Regions from separate parts of the Flavobacterium cupriresistens genome, predicted to be linked through region 3. Evidence: riboswitches for the same ligand, from Rfam matches in the RefSeq annotation. Region 3 holds a riboswitch; each other region holds the start of a gene.
What was found. A riboswitch is a leader RNA that binds a small molecule or an ion and turns the genes downstream of it on or off. The one in region 3 is predicted to bind cobalamin.
Positions count from the first base shown of each region.

Region 1 (3,288 bases), 1.9 Mb from region 3:
TAATTTAAACTTGATAACCTCCAGATAAATCTGGAGGCAATTCAATAAAAACATTTCAAATCACAAATAACCTTTTCTTTTACTATAATTTTACAAAAAACACCAAATAGAAATCCACTAAAAATTCAGAAAAACATTAATTTCAAAAAAAGAAAGCCTTTGTACAGATTCAATTGCCAACATCTTTAGATGTTGGTTTCATGAAAGCAATCAAACTGGCTTTAGCCAAATAACTACATACTCTTACCAATGAAAAAAGAACTCCATATATTCTTCACTGCGCTCATGTTTTACACCCGGATTCCATGTCCAAAAAACATTGATCATAATCCCGATTATCTAAATAAAGCAACACGCTATTTCCCTTTGATAGGCTGGATTGTTGGAAGTATTTCCTTTTTGGCATTTTATTTTTTTTCTCTTTTTCTGTCGGTAGAAACAGCTGTGATACTCGCTTTTATTGCTTCTATATTAACTACAGGAGCTTTTCATGAAGATGGCTTTGCAGATGTTTGTGATGGTTTTGGCGGAGGCTGGACCAAGGAAAAAATACTACTCATTATGAAAGACAGCGCTATTGGTGCCTATGGTGCCATTGGTTTGGTTTTGCTTTTTTTATTAAAGTTCAAACTGCTTTCAGAATCTATAGCACCTTTTCAAGTTCAGGATTCAACAGCACTTTTTCAAATTTTCTTATTATTTGTTTCAGCTCATGCTTTGAGTCGTTTGGCAGCGATTAGTATCATTTTCACTCATGAGTATTCGCGTGATGATGCTTCAAGTAAAAGCAAACCCATTGCTAAAAGCAATACCTGGAAAGAAATTTTGGGTTCCTTTTTCTTTGGATTAGTCCCTCTACTTGTGCTTTCCTATTTCAAATACCAGATTCTTTTGGTTTTAATTCCTGTTTTTTTGACCCGTTATTTTTTAGCGCGTTACTTTCAGAAATGGATTGACGGTTATACGGGCGACTGCTTGGGAGCTACGCAACAGGTGTGTGAAGTTGTTTATTATTTAGCGCTTCTTTTGATATGGAAATTTATTTAGTACGTCATACCGAAACGATCTGCGAAAAGGGCATTTGCTACGGACAATCTGATGTCGCTCTAGCAGAACCTTTTGAACTTATTTTTGAAAATATCATTTCACAATTGCCACAAGAAGCGATTCTCTTCTCAAGCCCTTTACAACGCTGTGTAATTTTAGCAAAACACATTCAAAACGAAATCAAAACCATTTCTTACCAGGAAGACAAAAGACTAATGGAAATGAATTTTGGAGATTGGGAAATGAAAAACTGGAATGACATTCTACCCGAACAACTTAATCCGTGGATGGAAGATTTTGTGACTGTTCACGCTACAAACGGAGAATCTTTTATTGAATTACATGACAGAACCGGTGCTTTTTTATCAGAGCAAATTTCAAAAAAAGCAGACCAACCGATAATTATTGTTACCCATGCAGGAGTCATCAGAAGCCTGCTTTGCCACCATACTTCACTCCCGCTGAAAGATGCTTTTCAGAATAAAGTCGATTTTGGACAAGTCGTCAAAATAAACCTACAGCTGTAAATTTGTTTTAGGAATTCACATAAAAAACAGACCAAATTTGAAAATTCAATAATTTTAACTTTATCTTTGCAAAAAATTTAAGGTTGTGTTACTGATTTATTTAGCACATTAAAAAGGGAATCAAGTAAAAACTTGAGCTGTACCCGCAACTGTAAGCTTAGTTCAGAAATGAATGCTTGTTGTTAACTACAAAACCACTGCTCGCTTTGGCGAATGGGAAGGTAAACAACAAGACGCGAGCCAGGAGACCTGCCTTTGTAACTAATATCGAACTCTCGGGAACAAGAGTTTAGAAATTATGACTTTAAAAAAACGGTTGTCTTTTTGTTTGCTCTTATTGTGTCAGATCCTTTTGGCACAGAATGATTCTATAACAAAATTGAAAGAAGTGATTGTTTCGGACACCAATCTTAAAAAATACTCGGGCACACAATCTGTTCAAACCTTGAATGATTCTGTAATTAACAGAAATCAATCATCCTTAACCTCTCTTTTAAATTACAATACGGTTATCTATTTTAAAGAAAACGGACTCGGAATGACTTCCGGACCTTCCTTTAGAGGGACAACCAGCGCACAAACCGCAGTCATTTGGAACGGAATCAATATTAATTCCCAATTTTTAGGTCAAACTGACTTTAATACGATCGGGACACGTGATTTTAATTCCATAGCCGTAAAAGCCGGAGGGGGAAGTATTTTATACGGAAGTGGCGCTATCGGCGGAAGTATTCACCTTAATAATGATTTGAGTTTCAAAAAACAATTCTCTAATCATTTGTTTTTTAGCGGTGGAAGTTTTGACACCTACAGCGCAAATTACCGTGCTGCCATAGCATCAGAAAAGTACAGTCTTCAAGTCAGTATTTCCAGAAACAGTTCTCAAAATGATTTTAAATATCCGGGAACAATCGATCAAAAAAATCTAAATGGTGCGTACTATAATACTAGTATGAATACCTCATTTGGATATAAAATTGATCCGAAAAACACCTTAAAATTATACAGTCAGTTTTACGATTCAGAACGTCACTTCTCACTCACTTCTCCAAGTGATACTAAAGCAAAATACAATGATTTTAACACCCGTAATCTTTTAGAATGGGAAAGTGTTTTTGATCGTTTTACTTCTAAGTTAAGAGCTGCTCATATTGGAGAATCTTATAAGTATTTTGGAAACATTAATTCGGAACTCTTTACCTATGGAAAAGTTGAGACTTCTATTCTAAAATATGATTTAGCCTTTGATGTAAATGATAAAATCAAATTAAATGCTATTATCGATTACACTCGAAATAAAGGATATGGTTCAAGTATTAATAATGTAAAAAGAGAAATCGGTTCTGCCAGTTTGTTATTGCGTCATTTAGTAACGGACAGATGGGATTATACCGCCAGTATTCGTCAAGAAGTAACCGACAATTACGGAAATCCATTTCTTTTTTCTTTTGGAACAAGATACCAATTCACAGACTTTTATCGTATAAAATTAAACGCATCAAAGAATTTCAGAATGCCCACTTACAATGACTTATTTTGGCAAGGAAGCGGTAATCCTGACTTGAAACCTGAAACTTCTTATCAAGGTGAAATTGGCAATGAGTTTTTTACAAAAAATTTCACTCTTTCTGTAACTGCATATTACAATGCAATTCGGGACTTGTTACGCTGGGTTCCTAAAGAAGGCAGCGGTGATGTTTGGTCTCCGGAAAAC
Region 1 is NZ_CP087134.1:101,397-104,684, forward strand. It holds gene LNP23_RS00495 (adenosylcobinamide-GDP ribazoletransferase) at 250-1,047, shown strand; gene cobC (alpha-ribazole phosphatase) at 1,032-1,574, shown strand; cobalamin riboswitch at 1,638-1,845, shown strand; gene LNP23_RS00505 (TonB-dependent receptor plug domain-containing protein) at 1,873-3,288, shown strand, end outside.
Region 1: it holds a riboswitch for cobalamin, as region 3 does, so the genes downstream of both, LNP23_RS00505 (TonB-dependent receptor plug domain-containing protein) here and LNP23_RS16765 (TonB-dependent receptor) in region 3, are expected to answer to the same signal.

Region 2 (3,288 bases), 1.9 Mb from region 3:
CTTTTACCACGTCTATTCACCAGAGTTTATCAAATTGCCTGAAAGAGATCTATTTGTTCAGAAAACATAACGGGATTAAATTTGATGCTTCTTCTGAAGTAATAAATCCTAAATTAGTGCCTTACGATAAGGTTTTGTACGATTATAATAAGTATGCTTTGTTTATGGCTTAGGTCATTTTACTTAGTAAAAATACGGAAGACTGTCTATTGAGATGGTCTTTTTTTTGTTTTCATAGAGGAGGATTAGTGCTTTACAAAGAAAAATGTTTGACACGAATTTCACGAATTGGCACGAATTATTTTGTTGGTTATGTTTTTTTGCTGCGTAATGCTTGTCTTTTCGATGTAAGGAGAAATCACACATGTTATGTATGTTTTTTATGGAATATAGATTCTTGTGTAGGCTTAACCGCAAGGGTTGCGAAGTTTAATTATAGTATAGTAAATCCTTTTAAATTTTGTACCTATTTTTTTTCACGCAGATTTAGCAGATTAGGCTGATCTGTTTACCTCTTATAAAAAATCTGTTCAATCTGCTAAATCTGCGTGAAAAAGAAAAACTCAGCGCTCTTTGCGGTTAAAAAACAGCAGACAAATGATCTATAAAATAACCACAAAGAGCGCTAGGTTTTATATAAAGTTCACGATGGTTTCTCGTATAAACCAATAGCTTGAAGCTATTATAAATTCAAATCTTTAAAACCAGAAACTTCGGTAGAAACTTCCCCTAGCCATCCACCTTCGGCACGGTTTGAATTGTAGACTTTGATGAAGTTAATTCCTTGTAGTTTTACAGGGTTTCCTTTTTTATCTACGGACCAATTGATATCGATTTGGGCTTTTTCATCGGTGTTGGACCAATTGTCGGCATAGCCCCAGTCGTAGGCGGGGTTTACCCAATACGTGCCTGTTCCGGATTTATCGAATAGGTTGGCTTTTAAGAAAGTTCCTTTTAGGGTAATGCTGGTGCCTTTCCAGGTTGGATAGAAAGGATTGCTGTGATAAGCATTTTTAGAGATATAACCCGTTTGCCCTTGATTATCAGTCCAACGAATGTAATTGGGTTCCGATGGGTTTTCAGGTTCACTTTTGGGTTGGTAATACGTCAGCTCGTAATTTTTGATGGTCGTTGGTTTATTGTGCTCTGAACCTGCAATTTCGTACCATTCGTCATCTGCTTTTCCGTTGTTGTTTACATCGCTGGAAACCATTATTATACCGGGTTCGGCCCAATTGCTAAACGCGTTTCCAAGGACAATAAAATCGTTGCCTTCTTTATTGATAATTGTGTGGTCAAATCCCATTACGATATAACCTCCAAATCCGCCAAGACTTACCAAGCTTCCTGTTGTAAGTGTCGTTTCTGCTTTTTTTCGCATGGTTTCGTCAGTGTCTTTTACAGTTGCTTCGGGTAGCGCATTTGTAAATTGCCCGGGAGCAGGAAAGAATTCAAAGACATTTTTGACTCCGTTCAGATAGGTTTTTTCATTTACATTAACGGTGATTTTTTTAAAGATTTCACCGGAATTGTTTTTTACTCTAAAGTCAATTTTATAGGTTCCGGCTTGTGCAAACACGTACATTAGATCAAGTGTGGTCGCAATTATTTTTCCATTTAACAGCCAGGTATAAGTCACGTTATCCGGATTTTTAAGTTTAGGCTGGAGGTGAAACCATTGCATTTTATCAATTGTAAAACCATTTGTTGGTTCATCAAATGTTACTTCCGGTAATACCACTTCGGAAGGTGTCTCATCTTTGGAACATCCGGTGAGGAATAGAGTTGTGGCTAATGCAATTAAAATTTTATTCATAAACGAAAAGAGTATTATTTTCTATTCTTGTTTTTGCTTTAAAAGCGAAAAAAACGAAAACGAAAACCAAATTTGAATTTGATGTTTGTGTCCGGCCTTAAAGTTTTGCTCCACGAAAACTTTAAACTATTAAGCAGTGGCAGGTCTCCTGACTTGTTTCCATTTTGAGCAACCTTCCCACATTTCTAAAAATGCAGTGGCAAAAGATTAGATTTTGAAGATTTGAAAAATCAACAGCAATCTGTCAAAATGTTGCATGAAACTTACAGTAACGGGCTTGTTCAGGATTTGCACCTAATTCCCTTTTAATCAACTACACCGAAAAATGCAGTTGAACCATTGCGCGTACAAATGTAAATAAACTCTTTGGTGCTTTTAATGTTAATTTCAAAAAAAAATAAGCGTCTTTTGTTCTTTCGACGAAGGAGAAATCGCATCCCATATTCTACGACAATTTGCTTTGCTTACGTGCTTTTTTGTACGAAAAATTTGTTAAATAATTCTTGGGTATCTTATATGATAACCGTTTTTAGAAAATATAATGTCAAATTTGAATTAAAATGGAAAAACATGAAAACACAACACACAGAACCGTTCGTATCACTTTTAGAAGTAATGAACAAGGGAGGGTATTTTACAAAACTAAAACCGGACAATACAAATAATTCGTTTGAAGTAGCGCTAAAAGTATCTTCTTACAGCGAATTAAACCTAATGGTTTCTACTTTACTTAAAGCAAGTATTAGTGTACTTAAAAATGAGGATCCTTATTTATCAGATAGTATGTCTGAGCAGGAAATAGATATAGCGACTTTGCTCGATATGGCCTTAAAACTTCTTCCGGATGATGAAATGGAATTGTTCGATGAAGTACATAAACTTCGTTTGAATGCTGATCATTGATTTGATAGGATTAGTTTAGTACACATAAAAACGCCTTCTAGATATCAATTAAAGGTTCTTTTATGAGTTATTGTCACCCTGAGCGAAGTCGAAGGCTGGTTAGGTAAAAGGGGCTTCGACTCCGCTCAGCCTGACAAATGGAAGAGAGATAAGAAAAATTGCGTATTTTTATTGCTTAGTAATCTATGTGCTAAAATTAATTGTATCCAACGGATTTATTTGATGATTTTGTAGTTTTTAGAGTCGTCCGACTTTACCGTTTTATAAATATCAAAAAGAATAAAAACTGCAGTAATAGGATTGACAAATAAAAACAGGTCTAAAAAACCGCCGTGTGTAATTTCAAAGAGAGCAAGTATTAAAAACAGTGCAAATAAAAGCAGATTAAAAATGCCGAAAAAGCAATAAAGAAAACTTAAACTTAATTTGTTCTTCTTATCGTTTTTAAAATAAAAGAATCTTAATAGTATTAAAATCACTCCAATTGCCCCGGAAATCCAACAACTGTTCAGGTAAAAATCAAGAACTTCGAACCCATGAAACCAGCCAGGTGATTCAAAGAAGTAAAT
Region 2 is NZ_CP087134.1:2,072,708-2,075,995, forward strand. It holds gene LNP23_RS09245 (hypothetical protein) at 1-173, shown strand, start outside; gene LNP23_RS09250 (PKD-like domain-containing protein) at 683-1,816, opposite strand; cobalamin riboswitch at 1,938-2,172, opposite strand; gene LNP23_RS09255 (hypothetical protein) at 2,387-2,719, shown strand.
Region 2: it holds a riboswitch for cobalamin, as region 3 does, so the genes downstream of both, LNP23_RS09250 (PKD-like domain-containing protein) here and LNP23_RS16765 (TonB-dependent receptor) in region 3, are expected to answer to the same signal.

Region 3 (3,288 bases):
AAAGAATATCCGGAATTAGAAACATCTGCCAGCAATGTCTATTTAGTAGACGGAGGAGATGCTTTACTGGCTCCAATGAGTGTAGCTTCACAAAAAGATACTTTAGAAGCGTTAACCAAACTGGGAGTTGTAGTAAAACTAAACAGCCGTGTTACCGATTATATTAATGATACCGTTCATTTTGCTAACGGAGAAACGATTCAGACCAAAAATCTAATTTGGGCAGCCGGTGTTTCGGCTAAACTTTTTGAGGGTATTCCAACAGAAAGTTATGGTCGTGGCAGACGTATGGCAACGGATCAATACAATAAAGTGAATGGTCTTGAAAATGTATATGCCATTGGCGATACTGCTATTTTAGCCGGAGATCAAAAATTCCCCGACGGGCATCCTCAGGTAGCTCAGGTTGCCATTCAACAAGGGTTAAATCTGGCTAAGAATTTTAAAGCGATGGTTCACAACAAACCTCTTAAAGCTTTTACTTACAACGATAAAGGCTCGATGGCTATTATAGGGAAAAATAAAGCGGTAGTAGATTTACCAAGTCCAAAATGGCATTTTAAAGGATTTTTCGCCTGGATTATTTGGTTGTTTATACACTTAATATCGTTGATTACTTATAGAAACAGACTGAATACGTTCTGGAACTGGATGGTGGCTTATTTTGCACGAGATCAGTCTTTGAGAATGATTATCAGACCGGATAAGAGGAGTTAAAATTTAATATTTGAAATTCCAAATTCCAAACGCTAATTTGTTTTTTTTTGTCATTTCGAATTTAGAGGCATTATGTTTAAAAGATAGGCGATTTCGGGAATAAGCCTTCGACTTCGCTCAGGGTGACATTTGGGAGAAGTATGGAACTTGGAATTTTAGTATTGGAATTTCAGCCCCTTTTTTTGTCATTTCGACAAAGGAGAAATCACACACGTAACTCGACAAAGATTTTCCTTTCTTAAGCGAAAATACTATTGTGATTTCTCGTACCTAGAAATGAATAGTCTGAATTCCAAATTCCAAACGCTAATTTGTTTTTTTCGTCATTTCGACGAAGGAGAAATTACATCCAATATTCCATACAGTGCGTGCTCAGCGTGTGTGATTTCTCCTTCGTCGAAATGACAATAATGTGAATTCCAAATTCCAAAAATTTAAAAAGCCGGAAACTTACGTTTTCGGCTTTTTGGTTTTATTTTTTTTTGTTGTTTTCTACTTATTTGGATTCAATAAGATACCAGTAATTAAAAGTCTTTTCACTCGGAAGATGTTTTTATTTTATTAGGGTAAGAGCAATTGTATTAAATAGTTCTTAATATTATAAAGATAATTGTATATTTGCCGCAGATTTTGGTCTATTTTTCTAAGTTTTTTTAGAGAATAGTTAAAAGGGAATCAGGTGTAAATCCTGAGCAGACCCGCTACTGTAAGTTCTATATAAGTCTTTAAACGTTTCTAATGCCACTGTTTGCTACAGCGATGGGAAGGCTGATTTAAAGATAGAATAAGTCAGGAGACCTGCCATAATCACATAGTTTAAGACTTTCGTGGTATAAAGTTGAAGAACAAGAATATTCCCTGCTATTTTTATAGTCGGAATGTGTCTTATTGCTTCTTGTTATTTACATCTCTGAAAGTTTATTTAATAAAATCAGTGATGCATAATACCACAAAAACGCTTGTATTCTTTTTTATTGTATTGATCCCGTTTTTACCTCAAGCTCAGGTAAAAAAGGACAGTTTACGGGTTTTAAAGGAGGTAATCTTAAAATCAAAACCCTATCAGGAGGTAATTCCCGTACAAACGCTTTCAGGGAAATTACTCGAAAACCTGGCCAGTCATAACGTTGCCGACGCACTACGGTATTTTGCAGGAACCCAAATCAAAGACTATGGCGGACTTGGTGGCCTTAAAACGGTTGATGTACGTAATATGGGAACCCATCATGTAGGTGTTTTTTATGACGGAATTCAACTGGGTAATGCACAAAACGGAGTTACAGATTTAGGGAAATATTCCTTAGACGACATGGAATCTTTAACCATGTACAACGGACAAAAAAGCGAAATATTTCAATCTGCCAAAGACTTTGCTGCGGCTTCTACGATTTACTTAAGAACGAAACGACCTGTTTTTGAAGGCACAAAAAAAACGAATCTTTTAGTACGTTACAAAACGATGTCTATCAACTATATCAATCCTTCATTCCGATGGGAACAGAAGTTGAGCGATAAAGTAAGCATGAGTGTAAGTTCGGAATACATCAAGTCTAATGGGCAGTACAAATACAGATACACCAGAAACAATCAGGATGGTTCTTTGGCTTATGATACTACAGCGACCCGAATGAACAGTGATATTGAAGCTTTAAGAGTAGAATCAGGGCTTTACGGGAAAATAAATAAAGGTTCCTGGGATGCCAAGGTGTATTATTACGATTCAGATAGGGGAGCACCGGGAGCTATTGTGGCGAATAAGTTCAAAGACGGTTTCAGGCAATATGATAAGAATTTTTTCGCTCAGGCTTTCTTAGTGAAAGAAGTTAGCGAGAAGTATAAATTTCAGGCCAGAGCAAAATACGGCTACGATTACACACATTATGTTGCTCGAGATACGACCAAAATTTTAGGAGAAACAGTAACCGAAGGCGCCCAATCCGACGATAGTTACTACCAACAGGAAATCTATTTCTCCGCTGTTAATATGTACAGTATAACGCCAACGTGGGATGTGTCATTATCCACAGATTTGCAATACAACCGATTAAATGCAACAAGAAAAGGAATCCAAACCTTATTTTCTTATCCACAACGTTATACGGCCTTAGTTTCTCTTGCCAGTTCGTACCGACTTGGAGGACTTAAAGTCTTGGGAAGTCTTGTAGGCACGCATGTACAAGAAGAGGTCCGCTACAATGCAAAAGCTCCGGATAAAACAGAAGTAACACCTGCGTTGTTTTTGGGTTACACTCCATTTAAAGGACATGATTTTAATCTAAGAGCGTTTGCAAAACGTATTTTCAGAATGCCCACTTTTAATGATTTGTATTACACCATGGTTGGCTCCAGTACTTTGAGACCGGAATATATGAACCAGTACGACCTTGGTTTTACCTACAATTTGCCTGTAGGGAAAGGTTTTTTTGATGCCTTTTCGATTCAGGTTGACGGTTATTATACCAATACCAAAGATAAGATCGTAGCAGCACCAACCGGAAATTTATTCCGCTGGATGATGACCAATATCGGACAAGTTAAAGGAAAAGGAGTCGAATCTGTTCTGAATATGGG
Region 3 is NZ_CP087134.1:3,959,710-3,962,997, reverse strand. It holds gene LNP23_RS16770 (NAD(P)/FAD-dependent oxidoreductase) at 1-717, shown strand, start outside; cobalamin riboswitch at 1,332-1,537, shown strand; gene LNP23_RS16765 (TonB-dependent receptor) at 1,655-3,288, shown strand, end outside.